Regions from separate parts of the Aneurinibacillus thermoaerophilus genome, predicted to be linked through region 2. Evidence: riboswitches for the same ligand, from Rfam matches in the RefSeq annotation. Region 2 holds a riboswitch; each other region holds the start of a gene.
What was found. Region 2 has a riboswitch for cyclic di-GMP ahead of K3F53_RS07445 (transposase). Riboswitches for the same ligand answer to the same signal wherever they lie in the genome.

Region 1: linked by a shared signal. The riboswitch ahead of K3F53_RS10790 (hypothetical protein) and the one ahead of K3F53_RS07445 (transposase) in region 2 are both predicted to bind cyclic di-GMP.
Region 3: linked by a shared signal. The riboswitch ahead of K3F53_RS09135 (pyridoxal phosphate-dependent decarboxylase family protein) and the one ahead of K3F53_RS07445 (transposase) in region 2 are both predicted to bind cyclic di-GMP.

What each region holds. Positions count from the first base shown of each region.
Region 1 covers NZ_CP080764.1:2,081,612-2,089,202, reverse strand. Annotated here, with positions in the region: gene K3F53_RS10805 (hypothetical protein) at 1-216, shown strand, start outside; gene K3F53_RS10800 (sensor histidine kinase) at 393-1,574, opposite strand; gene K3F53_RS10795 (beta-ketoacyl synthase N-terminal-like domain-containing protein) at 1,606-2,802, opposite strand; cyclic di-GMP riboswitch class I at 3,204-3,288, shown strand; gene K3F53_RS10790 (hypothetical protein) at 3,297-3,611, shown strand; gene K3F53_RS10785 (glycosyltransferase family 2 protein) at 3,869-5,215, opposite strand; partial or broken gene K3F53_RS10780 (metallothiol transferase FosB) at 5,657-5,818, shown strand; gene K3F53_RS10775 (TetR/AcrR family transcriptional regulator) at 5,929-6,504, shown strand; gene K3F53_RS10770 (DMT family transporter) at 6,537-6,890, shown strand; gene K3F53_RS10765 (DMT family transporter) at 6,907-7,221, shown strand; gene K3F53_RS10760 (GerAB/ArcD/ProY family transporter) at 7,309-7,591, opposite strand, start outside.
Region 2 covers NZ_CP080764.1:1,395,252-1,402,842, reverse strand. Annotated here, with positions in the region: gene glmS (glutamine--fructose-6-phosphate transaminase (isomerizing)) at 1-172, opposite strand, end outside; gene K3F53_RS07460 (hypothetical protein) at 763-939, opposite strand; gene K3F53_RS07455 (acyltransferase family protein) at 1,105-2,160, shown strand; gene K3F53_RS07450 (hypothetical protein) at 2,252-2,464, opposite strand; gene K3F53_RS07445 (transposase) at 2,691-2,858, opposite strand; cyclic di-GMP riboswitch class I at 2,966-3,058, opposite strand; gene K3F53_RS07440 (S-layer homology domain-containing protein) at 3,411-4,475, shown strand; gene K3F53_RS07435 (DUF4855 domain-containing protein) at 4,500-6,218, opposite strand; gene K3F53_RS07430 (copper amine oxidase N-terminal domain-containing protein) at 6,761-7,591, opposite strand, start outside.
Region 3 covers NZ_CP080764.1:1,743,688-1,751,278, reverse strand. Annotated here, with positions in the region: gene K3F53_RS09145 (MATE family efflux transporter) at 1-714, opposite strand, end outside; gene K3F53_RS09140 (methyl-accepting chemotaxis protein) at 1,069-2,757, opposite strand; gene K3F53_RS09135 (pyridoxal phosphate-dependent decarboxylase family protein) at 2,750-4,405, opposite strand; cyclic di-GMP riboswitch class I at 4,581-4,664, opposite strand; gene pdxR (MocR-like pyridoxine biosynthesis transcription factor PdxR) at 5,070-6,557, shown strand; gene pdxT (pyridoxal 5'-phosphate synthase glutaminase subunit PdxT) at 6,616-7,212, opposite strand; gene pdxS (pyridoxal 5'-phosphate synthase lyase subunit PdxS) at 7,216-7,591, opposite strand, start outside.

The DNA of each region.
Region 1 (7,591 bases), 690 kb from region 2:
ATTCGTTTTCTTAATAAATTAGAGGAAAATCATATATTCTATAAGTTAGGTAAAGTGAGGAATGAAGCAATTATGGTTGAGGTAGCCGTTCCAGGTCAACGGTGGGAAATAGAGTTTATGGAAGATGGTACAGTAGAAGTTGAAAAATTCATTAGTAATGGAGAGATTTATGATAGTAAAGAGTTAAAGTTTCTGTTTGAAAATTTCAGTGATTAATTTGGATAACAAGAATAAATTTTAATTCTATTCCATAAGCATCCTATTCCAATTTGGAACAGGATGCTTTTGTTATATTTGGTTAAAAAATACATACAAGTTAAAGTTATGTAAATTAATGTTGCTTATAAATAGGTGAAAAGAATTATGTGTTAGTTGAAGATATTAATAAGGATCTACATGACATGGGGAACTAAGGGCAAACGAATCTCGACAGTTGTTCCTTCTTTTTCTTTTGACTGTATCAGAATACTTCCTCGCATTTCCTCAACTAACCTTTTACATATGGACAAACCTAATCCCGTTCCGTCTTCTTTCGTTGTAAAAAAGGGCTCAAAAATTTTATTTATGTGATTTTCCGGAATCCCTATTCCATTATCGACAAAAGTTAAAATCGCTTCTTTGCTGTCTATCGAAGGATACAAATTGATGAGTAAGAGTCCTCCAGGATGTAGCGCAGAGATACTGTTTTTGATAATGTTAAGCATGATTTGTTCGATATATGAAGAGATTCCATAGGTGAAAAGAGTAGTTGATGGCAGAGATAAATGAAGAGTAACGTTCTTTTCTAATGCAAAGCATGCAGCTAACGCATGAATTTTTTGGAAAATTTGATTGATATTTACTTTTTCCCAGCTTCTTTTTCTACTGTCTCCTTTACGCGCTAACAAAAGGAAATCATACACCAGGTTTTCGATTTTTGTAATTTCGTTAATGCAAATATCGATGTAATTCAAAAAATTATTTGTATTTGCTGTTTTATTAAGGACCATTCGTTTCATCAGTTGTTGAAAACCTTTAATACTGCAAAGCGGATTTCTGATTTCATGAGCCATGCCCGCTGCCATTTGCCCCATAATTGATAGTTTTTGATTATGCAAATAATGGATTTGTTTATCTTTTGCAGAAAGGAAGCCGTTGACACAACTGTTAAATCTCGCATTTAGAATTTCAAAAAGCCTAGAGATCAGAAAAGAGCGTTCTTCTGGTTTGGAGAGATGAACATTAATTAAAGAACAAACATAATCAAAAGAATGTATTCGAATACTATGTGTTAGCTGGAGGAATGTTTCTCGATTCATTTCTTTTACTTCTCCAAAATAAAGCCCTACTTCATAGCCTGTTTTCTCCAGCTGTTGTAGCGCTTCTATATATTCCTCATTCTCTTTAAATAATATTCTCGCCACAGTAGTATATATTGAATATAAAGAAGTTCTATAGGCTTCAAGGTCTTCAATAACTTTATGGAAGTTTTCAGTTTTTTGTAGCATATTTTGAATATGCGCTTCGATCATGTTTGGAACTTTTTCGATAATTAAATACAACAATTTTTCTTTATCCTTATGTGTTTCAATCATTCGTTTTCCTTCCTCAGTAAGTATGAATTTTTTAAAATGGGTATTTAGAGATGAAAATAGCAGCATTATTTCCACCGTATCCATGAGAAGTAACAACAAAACTGTCAACTTCCGTTTGAATGGTATCATATACAATAGACAGTTCCGGATAATCCTCTCGAACCGCATTCACTGTACTAGGAATGAAATTCCGTTCCATTCCAATAAGAGAAGAAATCATTTGTGCTCCTGCACTTGCTCCAAACGTATGACCGGTTATACTTTTTATAGAAGTAATAGGAACATCTTTACCAAACAACTGCATATGGTTGATAGCTTCAATCCTATCGTTTTCTTTCATTCCAAGTGCCTGGCTATTGACATATGTAGGCTTTCTATGTTTAGTTACCTTTTCTAAATCACGAAGCAAATGTTTCCCTTCGCTGTCTGAAAAAAATATTCCTTTTCCATCGTTTGATGTACTGACCTCGTCAATGACACCTAAAATCTTTGTTCCCCTTTTCAGAGCGCTCGATTCTCTTTCAAGCACTAATACGCTTGCTCCTTCAGCGATGACAAATCCTCCGCTCTTTTTTGAAAATGGAACGCCCATCATATGTAGCTCTTTGTCTTGTGATAAACATCTTATTTTTCCGAAGGCATATATCACTGTTTTAGAAATAGGCGCATCGGCCCCCCCTACGATGCAGATGTCTAACTCGCCAGAACGCAAATACATAATGGCATCCTGGATGGCATCAATGCTTGCTGCGCATCCTGTGGCTACGGTTCTCGTAACTCCATTTACCCCTAGAAACTCTGCTATTGAAGAAGCTAAGCTATGATAATGGACGATCCCACATCCACTGACAGGCATATCTTTCAGATTATTCTGTTGGGCAAGAACGACAATCTCATCGTATCCTAGGGTTCCCCCTAAAGCCGTTCCGAGGAAAATTCCTGTTTTATATTGATCTAAATGGATATTTCCTGTCATTTGTAGCGCTTCCTTTGCGGCTGACATAGCCAGAAGACTGATCCTAGGGTATCTTCTATACTTTTTATTCTGTATTTCTGCTAATCTATCATGTACAACCCCGAATGCGATATTTTTTCCTTCCGTTCCTTCTCCTATGTAAAGGTCTAGAGCGCTTTTTCCCGTTAAAAGAGTATCGGCAAAGTGATTTACATTATATCCACCTGGAACTTTGATTCCATATCCTGTGATAACGACTTTCTCCCCTTTCACATATTATTCCTCCTTTGGAATTTAAATAAAATATACATAAATTTTATCTAAGAAAATAAGATCAGTAAACGATAATTTGGAACCCCATTTATCACTCACCATTTGTCCCCTTGAGTACATATTTGCATAGGATGGTCTATGTTTATAAATGTTACGAAGTAGACATAAAACTATTTTGAGTTAACCGCTCAATGATTTAGGGGGTATATGGTGCTGTTATATCTTTGATTAAATTAATCCGGGGATAAATGGCCTGATTTTTGATTGGATGGGCGCTGTTTTGAAATAGGGGGAGTATGATGATAGTATCAGAAGATAAGCGAAGGGGCCGTGTCAGATAGGTGCAATTTTTGCATGTCTTTATACCTATTATCGCTTTGTTTTTAGTGATAATATATTCCTGCTGAAAAAGGTAAACTTATTGAAAGATAAGGACGCAAAACTATAGGGGCTTCTATCTTTAAGATATGCCAGCCAGTTGCCAGGAGGAATATATGAGAAGAAAAATGTATCGAGTTGTTGATGCGATAGTGGATTTTTATAAACTTCTAGAGAAACACCATGATGAGTCACAGCATTATTATATCTTTACTAGTTTTTTTAAAGGTCTGCTTAGAGAGAAAGCGATTGGGGAAACATTACCAATAATAGAACTAATCACTATTCTTAAACATGAAAAACCAACCATATTTTTTACGATGAAAAAACAGAAGGAACATTGGTTAGATATCATTAGTAGTGTTGAATTGGATATTGAAGAAGCAAAAGAGAGAATTAAGCGTATGATAGACGAAAATAGTTTGAGATAAAATGTTAGAATGCCTACCATTGGAATTAGATTTCTCTGTAGTGTCATGTTAAAACATTGTCGGGGTATTTAGAGGAAGAGTGCAGCAAAAATAATAATGCCCCGCTGCCCATTTGGGTGGCGAGGCTTTGCTCTATAACCATCGGTATCAGCTACAGCTATCTTTTTTCTACATGATTCATTTTTTCCCGTCACATAAAGACGGTTATCATCTAGAGCGAAACTTTCAGCCCTGGGTGCTTTTGTAGAATGCAGCTGCTATTTCCATATCCTTTGTAGTTTGAACACTTCTTGTATATATCCATATGTTGAAACGGGTGACATAATCATTTGATAAAAAAGAACAAATAAAAGAAAACCGAGAAAGTTTTTACGAACTTTTAAATGTAAGGAGGTAAAAACATATTTTTTTTGAAAGAAATAAAGGAAACTATAGCTTATTAAAGTGAGAGGTAAAACGAGTAATGTCATAGGTCCAACAATCCAATAGTAACCGAACCATGCAAGAACAAGGCCAGGAATCCAAAAGAATGTGTATGCAAAGTCCAAATAAGGCATAATCAAATTAATAAAGGTTAAGTATTTTGTATATAGCTGGGGTTGTTCCCAGGGTTTAATTTCCTTTAGCCCTTCAATCATTCCTCTAGCCCAACGAGAGCGTTGACGAACAAAGTGTTTCAAACTGGTAGGTACTTCTGTAAAAGCTACTGCTAATGGTTCAAAATAAACTTTCCACCCTTTTTGTAAAAGTCTCCATGTTAAGACAATGTCCTCACCGATTGCATTAGGCCATCCCCCGATTTCTTTGAGGCATGAAGTTTTGTATATGCTATAGGCTCCTTGTGCAACAAGTGTTCCCTGATATAAACCCTGAAGCCGTTTAATAGAAGCAATTCCTAAAAAATAATCCCATTCCTGTATCTTTGTCCATATATTATCTCGACTATTTTTAACAAGAATAGAGCCTGCCACTGCACATATCTCTTCTGAACTACTTTTTATTCTGGCTACGATATAACGAATAGCGGATGGATGCAATAATGTATCTGCATCTAGTGTAATTACATATGGAGTCGTAACATATTGTAGTCCTTTGTTTAAAGCATGAAACTTTCCAGGATGCTCTTCGTGAAAAATTGCAATATCCAAGTCTAGTTCCTGTTTTGCTTTTAGTATTTCGGAAACAGTATTATCAGTTGAACCGTTATCAATAATCATCGTAGTTATTTTACCTTTATAATCTTGCTTTGAAAGATATCTTAATGTATTAAATATTTTTTCTTCTTCATTATAAGCAGCTATTAGAACGGTTACAGAATCGGTGGAAAACTCATTCTTGAACGGCGGCTGTCGATCAAAGACTAAGCTTGCAACAAGAAAAGCGTTCATATATCCTGGAATATATGAAATTCCTATAATAATGAGCAGAGCGAAAGGAAAAGAAATAATACTTGATAAATCCTTTAACCAAGGCATGGAAATATAAATGGAAAAGCACATCCACAAAAAAGCGATAAAATGACTTAGCCAAAATTTTGTACTTACAGGAATGTAAATTTTTTTTATTGTTTTAGTATTTGTATTAGAATGAATGTCTGGATGCATAGTACCTCTTGTAGGAAAACTTTATTTTTTATCTAATGAACTTGTTGAATCATTCTCAATCAGAAAAAACAAAAATTCGCCATTTTCTTATATGATGTAAGTACGATCAAACAACCATAAGAAAGGCGAACATACATAATCATACCACTTTATATTGAAAAAGAAAACCCATTCCTTATCTTTCATAACTTGTGGCTCAGCAGAACCGCTAAGGAAGATGGGGCGGCCTACAGCACCGAGATATACAGCGAAGAAGAAAGCGCTTGTGATTGTGGTGGTCATTAGTGCTGATTTACGAGCTGCTTTTGTACTTGGATTTGTATAGAAGCGGAGCAGAATGAACGTAGCCATTTCACTAATAAGCAGGAATTTTGAGTGATTTAGCGTAACTATTAAAAAGGGAAAAACTAAATGATTCAAAGTTCTAGTTGGGAGGTATTCGTCAATATTCTTCCGGGTAGAGACAGAGATGAAAAAGACAAACGTTCCGTTTATTTTACAGACCCTGATGGACATAAATTCGAACTTCACACAGGTAACTTGAATGACCGATTATCTTATTACAGAAGTGAAAAGTATCATATGGAATTTTTTGGTTTGTAAAAGATAGAACAGCGGTAGTATGGAACAAGAACGTTTTATTCTCCGTCCGTAGACTTTCTAGAAAATCTGTGTAAAAATGAACTAACGAACGTTAGGGAGGTGAACGGGAGATGACGATCCATCGCATAAAAAAGGTCGCTCTCGCTCATTTTGCCAGACATGGGTATGAAGGGGCTTCCCTTGCACATATTGCTGATGAGGTGGGGATAAAAAAGCCATCGATCTATGCACATTTTAAAGGAAAAGACGATCTTTTTCTAAAGGTGATCGAGGATGTTATTAGTGATGAAGCGGAGTTTGTAACTCATTTTTTTGCGCGTCATGCAAACATTCCTTTACACGAGCGTTTGTATAACTTTTTGAGCCAGTATAAAGCACGGTATGAGCATGATGACAGAACGAAATTTTTGCTACGCATCACATTTTTTCCGCCAACCCACTTGTACGATGAAGTCATGCACGATGTTTACATTTATCTGGATAAACTCGAAGGTCTTCTTATTCCGGTGTTTGAAAAAGCGATAGAGGAAGGCGAGATTCGTTCTGTCGGTGCGGAGCGGGCCGCTGTCGCGTTCATGGGTTTGCTTGACGGGCTCCTCGTGGAAATGTTATATGGCGGAACGGAACGATTCATAAGAAGGTTACATGCTTCCTGGTATTTGTATTGGCGCGGATTATCTATATGAATAATAAAGAAAAACACAGGAGAGGCAATGGAATGAACCGAAACTGGATATTGGTATTGATTGCCGGCTTTTTTGAAGTCGCATGGGTTATCGGACTCAAGCATGCTTATAATTTTTGGACATGGGTTGGGACGATAATAGCTATTTACGTTAGTTTTGATTTGTTGATTCGCTCCTCAAGCAGACTGCCGGTTGGCACCGTATACGCCGTTTTTACAGGAATCGGAACGGCTGGAACCGTAATCATGGAGATGCTTGTGTTTGGCGAACCGTTTCAATGGGTGAAAGTGTTGCTTATTTTATTATTATTGATAGGCGTAATTGGGCTGAAGGTTGTTACGAAAGAATCGGAAGATAACGTTGGAGCTGAAGCGGAAGGGAAATGAAAGGAGACAGAGGATAATGGGTTGGATCTATCTTATCCTAGCCGGCTCTTTCGAAGTGGTCGGCGTAACAGGAATAAATAAAGTACATAAACAAAAAAATTGGCAGTCAATTGCCATACTGGTTGGGGGATTTTGTTTGAGCTTTTTCTTTCTTTCTCAGGCGATGAAAACGATCTCCATGGGAACGGCGTATGCCGTTTGGACTGGGATTGGCACGGTAGGAAGCGCGCTTGTCGGTATGTTTATATATGGGGAATCAAAAGAATGGCGTCGGGTTTTGTTTATTAGTATGGTTCTTATGGCGGCAATTGGACTAAAATTCATTTCATGAACTTCTTATTGGCCCTCTCTTTTTTCTTTAGACTAAAGATAGGGTCATTAAGCTGATCCTCGCATGTCAAGGCATGCTAGGATGAATTTAGCCTGCTTTATCATCGATTTTCCTCCTTTTCCAATGTGTATAACCTTTAACATAAAAAAGAAAGATAACCGGGAACGCATAGGCGGTGAAATAACTTATCCACCCCCACCACTCTTCCCATAGTTCAAGCACTTTATAGGATGGTTTGAAGAAGAAGAAAACAACCACAAAGAGCGGCAACAAAAGGTACGGCAGCTGCCAGTCTTTTTTATTACACAACTGAGAAAAGGTATCCGTAACAAAAAAAAGGTAGGGAATGGACGAGGTTGAAAAAAGAAAA
Region 2 (7,591 bases):
AATGCGCGCGCAAATCTTTAACCCGGCCCACCGTTTTCCGAATCTCGACATGCTGCTGGTTGGAAATCGCAATACCTGCTGAATCATATCCTCGATAATCAAGCGTATCCAAGCAATCCAGCAAAATCGGCACAGCACTCCGGTTTCCCAAAAAACCCACAATGCCACTCATACGTTTCCATCCTTTCCTTTGTGCCTCGTCTTTCCATTATACCGGATTCAAAACACTGAATCTAGCGAATGAAACTACTTATGTCAAGAATTCTCACATAAAAACTAAGGATGTGTGAACGAAAAAAGCGCCCGAAGTGAAAAGAACAGGCGCATTTTTTGGAGTCAAAGCCTATATATTCACATTCTTTTTTCGTAAATAGAAAAATAGGGCGGGAACCGCTCCAAGCAATAAACATACGATCAAAAACACCATTCCGCTCATGACGATAACATTGTAATCCATACAGCAGCGACCTCCTTTGATTTATGACTTAAGCAGCTACCGTATATGGCCATATACATTAGAATTGATACATACGTATTCTTTTACGGTTCGAAGGAAAAGCCAAGGGGATAACCCACAATACAAATGTCAATATATCAACCAAAATATATAGCTTTCTCAAAAGAAGTATGCATCTATATTGTAAAAACTACATATTAAAGATGAGTTACAAAATTATGATCAAACTATGATCTTGCCACCTTTTTAACGACAAAAAATGACTTTTTCAGCAAAAAGCTCCGATAAAGCTGAAGCTTACATTTTTATTCATGGCGCGGATATTTGCTTTGCGACTCACCGCCTGGCTGCCGTTTATCGAGACGTACCGCCTGAGTATCGGTATAGCTAGCAAATTCGCTATCCTGTTTTCCAGGCGTCGCTTGAGTGCTTTGTTGTCGCTTATGATCCAACGTTATATTGTATTTCACTCTTTTGGACATAATAGCCACCTCCTTCTATAGCTTGTCCTTTCCTCCTGCCATTATTCTCATTGTATAATTGTATAATTTTCCATCTTTTATGAATTTTTTATTGACTTAACATAAAATGTTTGTATAATCTGAGCATAGATAAGCGTAGAGCACTTAAAATCCGGAGGAATTTTTATGTATTCAGATAAAAGACTTTTCTCTTCACTGTTTTTGATGCAACTGCTTTCTTCATTTCTTGTACTTGCCGGTCATTACACTGCGGATGTCGACGATTACATTGAGTGGACATTCTGGGAGACAGCTTTGAACCAGATTAGCCGTTACGGGACAGTGATTTTAGCAATTATTACTGGTTTTTTTACTGCACACAGTCTGGATGGAAAAAAATTTTCAGGCACACGCTTTTTTAAAGGAAAGCTAAAATACATCTATTTTCCTTTTCTGTTTGCCAGTGTGCTGTACTTTATTATTATGAAAAAGGGCATACCGACAAACGAAAAAGACTGGCAGGATGTTTTGACCGGTCAAACCGCAGGGCACCTGTACTTTATTTTTATGCTTTGCCAGTATTATGTATTCGCTTATCTTTTCCGCCGCTTAATTATGAAGAAAAACATTCTGTTGGTTATCACCCTTTTCTTTGTCATACAATATATGTATATTCATATAATTGCACATGGCTGGTTTGGTCTAGGTATACGTCATTTTTTACCGACTTGGATTTTTACATTGTATTTAGGACACTTACTGTACTGGTATCGTAAACCGATGTTTATGTTTATGGAAAAGCATAAAATTGTTCTTATTGGATTATTGGTTCTATCCGGATTTACTATGTACTTTTTCGTTATGTCATCTAAACTATATACAGCTAACCATCTAATATTTGTCTTAGCAACATTTGCGCTGCTCGTCTCCAGCGCGGCGATATTGCATTATATTGTGGATGCGTTGCACCTGCGCTTTCAGAAAGGTTTAACATTCTATATCTATTTACTACATCCAGCATTTATTATATACGCTAACAAGTTTATGGAAACGAACTTTACCATTGAATGGATTTTTCATCACAAAGCTATATCCGCGCTGTATATGCTGAGCATCTATGCAGTTACATTCGCTGTGTCGGCGATTTGTGCCCAATTGGTAAACCGCGGTTTCAGCTGGCTGACAAGCCAAAAACAAAAAAAAGCCACAAATGCAATTGGTGCGAGGAAACTTGATGGATAGACGATGCGCCACAAAACAAATCCTCCTGGAAAATTGCAGGAGGATTTGTTTTGTCGTACATTCTACACCCAAAGCAGGGCATTCGCCGTTTTTAATGAAATCTAATTTGCATCCCGTCTTCTATCCCATCGTCTATTTCGTAATGGTTTTCTGTTAAATATTCCTGAAACATTGTGTGCAACTGCCGTTCAATGAGACGATTGTTCTCCACCATTAATGCCTGCACAGCTTCTTTCATTTCTTCGATCGTAAAAGCGGCGGAAAGCCGTTCCGCGATTTGCTTGTTCGTAAGTCCAATGGCCACGGCTATCACCTCCGTTTTTACTGTACCCGAATCACATAAGAACCATCCGTGTTTTTATTAATACGTAGTATTTTAATACTTTAAACAACAGAAAATAAAAAGTTCTCCCCCTTGAGAGAACTTTTTATCATATAAGCAAAAAATAATGAATAGAACTAAAAATTCAGATAATACCATTGGAGTCCATTTTTTCAAAAAGCCAAAAGACAACGTGCGTGTTTATCCACTATTTATTTTGCGCCAGTGAATATTTTCCTTCCTTAAATTCGCGAACCCAGCGATAAATGATGCGGGAGTTTAAGCGATGTCTACGCGCGACTATACTTAAACTTTCTACCTCTAAAGCCTCTTTCACTACTTGATGTTTGAATTGGATAGAATATTGTCGTTTCATCTTTCGTCTCCTTTTTGTGTTTTTTTGAAAAGAAAATAAAAAAGGGCTCTTTCGTGCGCGAAACAGCCGTGGTTATATGCCTATTCATTTATTTATAACCCCAGCTTTTCGGCAACCCGGCTGCCATGGTTTATGCCAGCATAAACGGTAGGCCCGTGGCTTTGCGTCCCCACTTTTCAGTGGGTTTGCCATTATCGAAGCATGCATTTATATAACTTTACAGTCATTTATTACTATAACAAATTTATCAGTATTTGTCGATTATCATAGCTATAATGTTAAAAAAAATTAATATTATAGGCCTTATAGTCCAAAGTATGCATAAAAAAGATAGAATTGCAAGGAAAGGAAATGAATATTTTCTCTCATATTTTTTTTCATCCACACATATGACATAATTGCTCTTTGCAAAACATGTTTTGGTGTAGGGCCAAATATAAGGTAAAATATATAGAAAGTGGAGGAAAATAAGGTTGAAACAAACATTGGAATATATGAAGAGCCTAATATATGAATGCAACATATTTAGTACATAGAAAGGGAGAAGAGAAGATGACAACGCAAACAAACAAGATAAAGCTAAAAACCACCGCACTTATTCTCGCAGCTGGTATCATGGCTGCTTCCGCGCCTCCGGCCTACGCGCTGGACGCATCTGGTATATTTACCGACGTGCCGCGCGACCATTGGGCCTGGAAAAATGGAACCCTTCCCTGGGCGGCACAGGCCGGAATACTGAATGAAAAGCAGACCGAAACCTTTAATCCCGGCGAAGTGATTACAGAAGCTGAGTTTCTTACGATGATGATGCGCCTATTCCCTGACACGCGGGACAAGCTGGGAACAGGAACAACAGAGGAAGTATACGCGCTCGCGCGTGAATATAATCTTCCGGCAGCAGGCATAAACGATCCGGCCAAACGCGCTGACGCGCTGACACGTATCCAAGTTGCGCGCCTTTTCTCCGCTGCCGGCGGCCACCATTACGATGACGAAGGCGCTATCGCTTACATGTATGAGCACGGCATTACGAAAGGCATGGATGGTGAATCAACCATCGCAGGATACGGAAGTTCCCAAAAAGTCAGCCGAGTGGAAGCGGTTCAATTTCTAAAAATGGCCCACGACACTGGCATCGCATCCACCATGCAAAAAATGCCGGAACAACCGTCTTACAATCCTGCTGTCACCCGTTTCATTAGCAGCAGCCCTGAAACAGTAGTCGCAAACTTGCACAAAGCACAAAATGCTATCCTTCCCAAGCGGGGCCAAATTCGAGATTACAATGCGATCAATTTCTGGGCAAAACGTTTATATGAAACGTTTCAAAAAATAGAAGTGACGCATGACGGGACATTGCGCATCTACCTGCCTTCCCTTTCGGAACATCAAACGCTTATTTATCATGTTGCTTCAGACAAATGGTACAGCGGAGAAATTGCCGGAAATGCCCGGTCAAACGTACCTGCTTATCTGGAATTTCCAGCAAGCGCCGATTGGAGCGTTATGCTTATGGCCAAAGATCAAGGTACGATTGTCGGGGATATGTACTATGACACAGCTTCACAAACAATTGAAATCAACAACATTGTGATCCAAAAACACGTAAAAAAATAAGAGGGCCCATCGCCCTCTTTCTTTTTATTCTTCTTGTGACGGTGATAAAAGGTAGGCAAGTAGCTTTTCTTTCACATAGCCAAGTTTTTGTGAATTCCCATCATGGAAAAAGGCATCGATCGCTCCTTCCCCATCGTATACAAACACGCTTGGGTGTTCCGCACCCACAAGGCGACCTAGGTCAAGATACTCGTTTAATGCTCGCACGTATTTCGGATCCTCAAGCAGCTTCCAGTTCCACTCCAGCATCGTACCGGCTCCTGTTTGCCGAGCAATCGTATTTGTCTCTCCTAGCATATCCATGCCTGTGAAATTGTCTTTGCTGAAGTAATGGTTCGGCTGCATCCAGGCGAAGTCAAATCCGAGCGTTCTCCATTGTTCGGCACCTGCTGCCTGGAAATATGGCGCCCAATAAAATTTATATCCCTTCTTGCGCACGATTGTGCCGATTTCTTTCACAAACTCACGGTCTGAATCAGGAACGATTTCATTCGTCCAATAAAAGCCCACAAGCCGCAGCGCTTGTGGATTTTTTGCGTTCCACTGAGCAATGATCCGATCCATATACCCTTCCACCAGCGCGGTGCGCTGCACCGGATGCACCGTTCCTATCGGGTTCGGCAAACCGATGATAACATTTGTACGGTATGTAGAATCTTCCATATAAGCACGCGCTTTCAACGTTGCCTTCTCCAGCAAATCTACCTCTTTGCCAGGCGCGAAAATTTCTTCTACATACTTAGTAAGCGTCTCAGATGGATTCCCTTTCGTCGTATCGAACGTTTCAAAGCTATAGCCACGCTGTTCCTTGCCGACTGGACGAATAATAAACGTGTCAAAGAGCCAGTGCGGTTTTCCGTGCCATTCGACCACCATGCGCTTAAATAAATCACCGACTTTTGTATGTTTGGCTTCGGTCATAAAAATCGTGTTGCCAACATATCCGTTCGCCTCCGTTTTGCGGGCAGGATATGAGGCTTTGGCAGGCTGAACCTGCCCATCCTTGGCATGCAACCACACAAAACGGCCGTTTTGTTCAATTTTGTACCAGCGACCCGCGTTCGCATACGCAATTGTTTCATAAGGCACGTTGTCCAATGTGCCTATCGGCTTCCAGAATGTATCTGGATACGGGTACAATTGTACGGGAGAGGTGACGTTGATCTTGCGTACACCGATGACTTCGGTCACATAATCTGCCGATGCATATAGCCAGCCTGGCCCCGCATCCGTGCGGATTTGGTACCAGCCTCCGTTTTGCTTAAGCACCTGAATCCGCTGTGGATGAATATACATAAGCCGCTTGGAACGGGCATCCGGCTGCTGATAAACGGATAGCGGATGATGAAGGAACATATATTTGCGGTTAGGGGTCTGATCCTCTCCTGTTTTTACCGGAAGAACTCGGACATACAGCTTGTCGGATTGCTTTACCCATACATCCCGTTTCTCATAGTGAATTTTGAACCATTGCCCCTGTTGTTCAAGAACCGGCTCCGGCATTTCATGCTGCGGGATTTGTCCAGCTGCCTGCACATCCTGCGGCGCGTTATAATACGGAGTCGGTTCCAGAAAGTACAGTTCACCGGACGGCCCGGATGCGTCAGCAGCCTGAATTTGCGTCGCGAAAGCGAGCCAAGCGAGCAACATACAGGTCACTCCTGCCAGAATTGTACTTCGTATTCGGACAACCATTTTTCTTTTTCTCCCCTTGTCTGTATAATCTTTTGCCCTTTTTATCATACCTCTGCTTCTCCATTTTATCCACACTTTTCCACAATATTTCTTCTTGTACTTGTATCCGCTTCATATGTAAAGAAATGATTTTTCCCGCACCGCGCCGGTAAAAACAGCGCTCGCAAAACATCTGGGGATTCAGAAGCCTACGATCGCTTTTCCGCTTTTGTTGTCAGAGGACGGATCTATAAAGACAAGACGGATATTGCCCGATTGGTCCTTCTATTATTCATGCTAGCAAAGTAGACCCGCATAATTTAACACTTAACGCTCGAAATACCGCCTTTGAAATTGAATAACATATATTCCTATTAACGCAACTTTCTCAAAAGGTTATTTGAGTACAAAAATAATACAATATTATAGATAGATTACTTATTGTTTCGTATATGCATATATATAGCAACACAAAAGGGGGCCCCATCACTTTTAGGACACCCTCATTTTTTCTTTGAAAACTGTTCTTGACCATCTCAAGCTGTCGAGTATGTTCTTATCATAACAGACAAGAATTCTTCATATGCTTCCTTAATTTTAAAGAGAGAATTCTAGTTCATGTTCATGATGATAGTATCAGCCTTACCCATTGGTGGGAGACTAAGAGTCATGACAGGACCATAATAAGCGATCACTTCATTTCCCGTTTTCAATTGATCAGGAGATAGTACTTTTCCGTCTTTAGATACCACATTCGTTTCAGAAGTGATATTCAATACAACATCATTTGCAATGTTTTGATCTGACTCTCCGTCTATATGTACCTGAATGCTATCTTTACTTGGCCGTACTTCCTTAATTGTACCAGAAACCTTTCCTGTCTGATTTAATACAACAATACGCTTGGCATGCCCTTGAGGTGGAAGACTCTTGGTTAATCTTGAGTCATAAAATGCCTGGACTTTCGCATTTGCTTTTATATCCTCTGGTTTCAATATCTTCGAAGTTAAACCGTCAATAATTTCGGTTTTTTCATCGACATGTAATGCAATCGAGTTATACCCATTTTTCGTATTTGCTTTTCCCATAACATAAAGCAAGGTATTACCATGGTTACCATCGTTTACTTCTGTTACAATTCCGGCTGTTTCTTGTATATGATTTGCTATTTCTCCGGATTCTGAAATGGTAATATTGCCTGTTTCATCTATCACTACATTTAGTTTTAAAACTTCTTCTACAAAACGTAACGGTACGTATGTTTTTCCATTTTTTAATTCAGGTGCTTTTCCAAGCTTTATCAGCATCTTTGCAAAGTTGTATTGATCTTCTCCAATTTTTAAGAAGAACCAACCATGTGCTTTAGATAATTCAATTTTTTGACTTTCATTATTCCACGTCACTTTATATCCCAATGCTTCCGCGACAGGACGCAACGGTAT
Region 3 (7,591 bases), 350 kb from region 2:
CCACGCAGAGAACGCCACGCGGTAAAAGCAGCGAAAGATACGGTAGCTAGCAAACGGGGACATCCGGTGAATAACATATATACTTAAAAACGCGATGCACCAATACGTAATCGCGGATGCATATCCTGCTCCTACCCCGCCGAGACGCGGAAACCCAAACTTTCCGTAAATGAACACATAGTTGAGCGCCACGTTTATGGGCAGCGAAATTAACATGATGAGCATCGTTACACGCGTATAGCCAAGGGCATCAATAAAACAGCGAAACACCATAGATATGAACAGCGGCGCGATGCCAAAGCCAATAGCTATCAGATAATGATAAGCGATATCGCGCACGGTGGGCTCCAGTTCCATCATGTCAAGGATGGGCCTGAGCGTAAACGAACCGGCAATGAAAACAACAATAGACAACGCGAGTGCCAAGTAAGCCCCCTGTATGACTGTGAACGGCATGCGCTCTGTACTTCTGGCCCCGGCTAATTGAGCGATAATCGGTGTTATGGCCAGCATAATTCCGCTTAAGCCTGTATAGACCGGCATCCAGATACTGGAACCAATTGCAACGCCCGCCAGATCATTTGGGCTGGCGTGGCCAGACATGACTGTGTCAAAAAAATTCATCGCATATAGTGATAATTGTGTAATTAAAATTGGAAGCAGAATCACCAGAAGCTGCCGCGTTTTTTCCCTTACAGAATATGTTTCTCTCATCTTTTTTTCTCCTATGTTTATTTTTTGGAATGTCGCAAAATAAACAATGATACAATATCACACAATAACAAATACTGTAAATCAAAACCTTTTACGCACGAAAAAAGAGCATAAAACGAAATATGCCCTTTCCTTACTTTTTTACTTATGTACTTTCCCATTCCTTTTTAGATCAAGCGATTTCATTATAACCATTACAATGCATTTAATCAATACTTTCTATATATACTATTTATTTTATTTTTTAGAAATATTTACATAGGAATAATAGGCTTTCTATTTATCAAGGGATCATTTCTAAAGCAGGAAAAAAGGGTGCCCCATCACCTCTGGGACACCTTCTTCTTCCTCCTGCTAAATTTTGAAGTTGCCGAGCTTGCTTTGCAATGAATGGGCCCGTGCTTGCAGTTCTTTGATAGCATTTGCGCTCTCTTCCATTGACGCTAACTGCTCCTGGGAGCTAGCTGCTATTTTTCTTGTATTCTCAAGGGATTCCGAGGCGATCTGTACCGTTTCTTCCGCCGATGCAGATACTTGCTGAGCACTTGCGGATACCTGTTGTGTTACAGCGGAAACCGCCTGGATTTTTTGTGAAATATCGTCGATGAGACTGAGAATATTTTCAAACGCTTGACCAGCTTCATTTACGACCTCTGTTCCGGCCTGTACTTCCGCCGCCATCTGATTCATCGCTTCCACTGATTTAATCGAATCTTCGCAAATGGCATGCAATGAGCCTGCAATTTTGCTTGCAGAAGCGGCCGATTGTTCGGCAAGCTTGCGCACTTCGTCCGCTACTACCGCGAATCCGCGGCCATATTCTCCAGCGCGGGCCGCCTCAATCGCTGCATTAAGCGCGAGTAGATTAATTTGATCGGCTATGCTCGTAATCAATTCCACTACATGGCCAATTTGGTTTGTGCGCTCGTTTGTTTGCTTTACAAGTACCGTCGAATGGGAAAGTGAAGCAGAAATCGAATCCATTTGCAATACGGCTTTTTGAATCCGATCGTTACCGTCATTCGCTTCCTGTGCCGCTTTGACGGATTGTTCGGCAACAGCAACAGCTGATTCGCTAATGTGCTGGATGCCCGAGGCGATTTCTCCCATAGCTTGTGCGTTCTCTTCCGCAGCTTGCGACACTGTTTGGTTGCCAGATACAATTTCTTCAGTCGCCGCTACCATTTGGTGTGCCATCTCCGTTGTCAGTTGCGCGTTGGCGGATAAGGTCTCGGATGAATCCACCACATGGTTTGATGTAGCCGACAATTGTGAAATCATATCTTTAAGCTGCTGGCTCATATGGTTAAAGCTGGTCGCAAGCTGCCCAAGTTCATCGTTGTTTGCAATTTTTATTTCATCGCGCAAATCGCCAGCTGCCACTTTTTGTGTATGTTGGACGAGGAGCTGTATCGGTTTTATGATTTTTCTCGCTATCGAATAGCCAGCGGCAAAACCGAAAACGATAAGTGCCAGTGTAAGCAAGATGCTAATACCAATAATGTAGCGATTCAACTTCTTGACAAACTCTGCGTTCATATCAATGCCGATGATCATATCCGTTCCCGCAAGACGGGTGAAGACCGATTTATGTACACCATAGCTGTCCTCGTATACCTCGCTAAACTGCACGGTTCCCGGGTTGTCAAACGCTCTTTCCATCCCTGCGGTGAACGTGTAGTCCGCGTTTCGTTTTTCAGCGGCTCCGCTCAGCGCAACGATATAGGCTTTATCTTTTTTTCCGAGCACATACACATATTCGGCACCCATGTCCTGTTTTTGTTCATTTAAGAAAGCCAGCAGGCTAGCATAGGCCGAGTCTGAGCCTGCGTCCGAACGAGTAGCCAGCGTCTTGTCCAAATTCCGCTCAAGTTCCCGGATATTGGTTTGCAGCGTGTTCTCGAACTGGGGCAAAACGTATTGATTAACAATCCACATGGAAAGCTCATAAGAAACAAAGCTGAAGATGATAGATAATACGAGAATGCAACCTGCAAAATAGGCGGTAATTTTTTTACCGAGGGAGCTTTTTGTTTTAAACATAGGTCTTTTCCCTCGCATTTCGCATTGTGTCTACGCATGCCACACGTTTCGCCAAAAATTCAACAATTTCGTCCAACGTTTCTACCGTTGTATAAGGAGAAATCGAAAAAAACTTAGCAGCGTAAACAGGTACACGTTTTGAAACATCGGATGCATCGACTAAGCATTGCCTTGTTGTATCGCCGAAAAACACGTGCTCACGGTGTTTGCCTAATTCTTCAAATATTGGGTAGTTCCATTCGTTGTTCTGTTTAATCTGCTTGCCTGTAAGTTTCCCTGCTCTTTCTTTGTGCCACTCCGCCTGTTCTGGATAAAACCGGAAAGTCGTAATCGGTCCAGGATTATTCTCATTTGTAACAGCCACATTCGAAAAACGGGCCAATAGCCTGTCGCGGAACGCCATATTCACCCGCACATAATTGGCAAGGATTTGGCGGTAGCCATCCACGCCGAACGCCAACAGTGCCGCGTATATCGCGATCGAACTGGCCATACGCGAGCATTCCAGCGTGTAGCTTGTGTGATAACTGCCATAGCCCCGGTTGCCCACATATGGTGTTTCGAACTCATGCAAATCAAGCAGCCCAATATCTTTTCCGTTTTTCACAAGGAACAGGCTCGTAAGATACGGCGTTTGTCCGAGCTTTTGAAAATCGAAGCAGAGACTGTCAGCCAGATGTAAATGCTGCATTTTTTCGCGGATTTGCAGTAAGTTCTCGCACAAAGGCTGTTCGAGTTGAAGCGGATTGCGCGCAAAATCGTAGTCGTTAAACAGGCAATAGAATCCGCCTAGCGCCGAATCGGCGTGGATATGCGCCGGATGGAGCCCGTATCGATTCGTAATTGCATCGGCTGTTTCTTTAATCGCTTTTATATCGTCAATTCCGAATGAATCCGTGGCCCCTGTCGTGGCGACGATGTATATGGGGATACCTCCCTGCTGAATAACACGTTCCATTTTTTCGCGCAAATCATCTGTATTCATAGCGTGCGTTAGCGGATCGGCTTTGACCGTAATCAAATGGTTACTGCCGATGCCGGTCGCCTCCATGGATTTAAAAAGGCTATAATGCGCGTTTTCTGAAGCAAAGCAGTACAAATTGCCAGGCACGCCCTTTTCTTTAGCATCCGGGAATTGCTTGGCGATAGCGAGGCGCAGCCCTGAGAATACGGCTCCTTGCCCGCCCCATGTCGTGTATCCCCATGATTTTGTAGCGTCATAACCCGCCAGTTTGGACATCATGGCGATGACTTTTACTTCTGCCTCCGCGCCAGCCGGTCCGTATACATCCCATAAATTGTTGCCATTTAACAATGTAGTAAGTAAAGAGCCCAGAATACCTGGAATACTTGCCATAGGCAATACATTACTTACGAAATTTCTTGTATGATACGGATGTCCTTTGGCTAACCCGAGAAGTTCTTCAACGACTTTATCCAATGCTATTCCGCGCTCTGGAACCTGCGCGCAGTCTATAATATCCTTGTAAAACTCTCCTGTCCTCTCCTGCATCGATCCTAGTGTTGCGCGTTGTGGGTCTTTCAGGCGATCAAGCCCCTCCACAATGTTTTGCATGAATTGAAGTAGCACCTGCCGACGTTCTTTGTTTCCATCTTCGCTTGGAAACAAAGCTTGTATGTCTTTCATCTTCATGTTTATCCCCCATTCCCTTTGCTTGATTTTCTTATTTTTTTAATACTAAAAGAAAAAGGCCATCCATATTCTTTAGAATAGCCTGTGCCAATATGCAGTACACCCGATTTGTAAACCTTTGATAAGATGATAGAATGCTTTTACTAACGGCACTTATGTGCGCTACAATTTTGGCAACCGGCTGTCATAGTTTTGCAACCTTAGACCCTTGGCTTTACGTCTCTACCTTTCGATAGATTTGCCTTTTTCAGATTAGAATAGGTTGGTTCTACCAGGATTATTTTACTAATATAACTTTATAAATCAACCATCTTTCCTGTTTTTGTATTATTAAAAATATTAAACCGTATCTTGTGAATATGAAGAGAAGCTCATAAAAGTACTAGTTATTTCGGGAGATTTCCTAAGTTCATCGCGGCTTATCAAAACGGAGAACAGAAAAAATAAAAAAGATAACATCCATACATTTTTTATTCATAACCTTTTATTATTTACTCACATAACAATAAAGCCATTCCGTGGATGGGAACGGCTGCTTTGATTACGATGGAAAGGCTATAAATATTGAACGAAGGAGCACTTTCTATAAAACTGATGATTATGTTATGCTTATATAACAGTATATCTTTATATAACACTTAATAAGGAGTTATCCGTTATGCAAATAAAAGTGAACCGGCAGCTTCCTGTTCCGTTGGCCAAGCAAATTTATCAAGCGATTGTGGACCGTATCCAGTCGGAGTTGTTGGAAGAAGGCACACGTCTCCCTTCTGTCCGTGCGCTGGCTAAACAGATTCATGTAAGTTTCATGACAGTCGTTCAAGCGTATGATGCGCTTGAAGAAGATGGATATATTATACGTATTCAAGGAAAAGGCACATTTGTACGGACAAAAGCGGCGGATACAACGCCGAAAAAAGAGCTGCCAAAAAAAGAGTCGCCGTTTGATTGGCAACTGTCGGTTCCCGACTATTTGCCACGAGCGCAGTTTTCACGCTATCACCAGGTATCGGCCCGCTATGAATTTTTTTCTTCTACGATTGACCCCGGGCTTTTGCCAAACCGGTACTTGGAAAAAGAAATTCAGCGCATTCTTGCTGAGGAGCCGAGAATTCTTTCCACGTACAGCGACGTTCAGGGTGACTTGCCGCTGCGTCAAGAACTAACTGTTTATTTACGGGATAAGCAAATTCAAGTAACACCGGAAGAAATTTTAATTACGAATGGAACACAACAGGGCATTGATCTCGTGGCTCGGACGTTTGTCGGCCCAGGGGATATCGTCATTACCGAGGCGCCTACCTACCCTGCGGCGATTGATGTATTCCGCTGGCGCGGGGCTACCATTCTTCCCGTGCCTGTAGATAAGGATGGAATGCGAGTAGATATGCTGGCGGCGCTATGTGAGAAATACAAGCCAAAGCTTATTTATACGATGCCAACCTTTCATAATCCAACCGGAACGGTGATGAGTATCGAGCGACGACGCCAGTTGCTTGACATTGCCTATGAGACACAGAGCATCATCCTAGAGGATGATCCGTGGAGCGAAATTTATTATGAGAATAAGCCCCCGTCTTCGCTAAAAAGCATGGACCCGCTCGGCCATGTGATTTATTTGAAAGGCCTTAGTAAAATACTCGCTCCCGGTTGCCGGATTGGCGTGCTGGTCGCTTCTGGCACAATTTTTCATAGATTGGTCGCAGCTAAAGGCAATATGGATCTTGGCAGCCCGCTATTGACGCAAAAAGCGGTGCTCCCGCTGCTTTATTCGGAACGGATGCGCAACCATGTTAAAAAATTGCGCATTGCTCTGCAACTTCGCCGCGATATGATGATTGAATTGCTGGCGAAGCATATGCCGGAAGGGATTAGCTGGCTTACACCCAGAGGCGGAGTAAATTTATGGCTTTCGCTTCCTCCGCATGTGGATACGGAAGACTTTCTTATGTATGCCAGCAACTATCAGCTTACATTTCTCCCCGGAGCGGCCTGCTATCCGATTGAGTCGAAACACCATTTCCTAAGACTCAGTTTTTCGTTTATGAATGAACCATTGCTTGCAGAGGGCGTTAAAGAATTGTGCCGGGCGACTGCGGCGTTTATTGAGGCGACGGTCACTTACAGAAAAACGCCTGTTGTATAAAAACGGCAAGCGCCCGCCGCTTCCAGCGTTTTCGCTTGCCGTCTTAAGCAATTTTAATTTATTGGGCAACGGCCGCTTCCTGTGTCCGGTACTCCCTGACCATTTCTAAGAAATAAGCGTGCATACGTTTGTCATCTGTAAGTTCGGGATGAAAGGAAGCACAGAGCAAATGCCCTTGGCGGGCGGCGACGATTTCGTCTTTATATCGCGCCAAGATGTCGACTTCTTCCCCTACTTCGCGGATAAGCGGAGCACGGATAAACACAGCGCGGAAATCTTCGGCAATACCTGCCACCGGAAGATCGGTTTCAAAACTTTCGCGCTGGCGTCCGAACGCGTTGCGTGCCACTTTTATATCCATCAGTCCAAGGTGTGTCCAGTCCTGCCCTTCAATTTCTCCGGCGAGAATAATCATTCCGGCGCATGTGCCGAACAAAGGCTTTTTCTGTGCAGAAAATTCTTTAAGCGCTACGTCAAATCCGTACTTTTTCATCAGTTTGCCAATGGCTGTGCTTTCGCCGCCCGGAATGACCAAGCCGTCCAGTTCTGCTAGTTGTTCTACTCTTTTGACGGCGATCGCTTCCGCACCCGCCTGCTCAAGCAGGCGAATGTGTTCAGCGACCGCTCCCTGCAACGCCAGTACTCCGATCTTCATCGCTTACCAGCCCCGTACAGCCATCCGCTCGTTTTCAAGCAGGGACGCTACATCAATCCCTTTCATTGGGTTGCCCAAACCTTTGGACAGATGGCCGATTAATTCGTAATCTTCGTAGTGTGTTGTCGCCTCGACGATCGCGCGCGCAAATTTTTCCGGATTTTCGGATTTAAAGATACCGGAACCTACGAATACTCCATCGGAACCAAGATGCATCATAAGGGCCGCATCCGCCGGCGTGGATACGCCACCTGCAGCAAAGTTTACGACCGGTAATTTGCCTGTATCATGTACTTGCTTTAACAGTTCATACGGCGCACCGAGCGCTTTTGCTTCCGCCATCAGTTCATCCTCGGACATGCTCGCTACTTTGCGAATT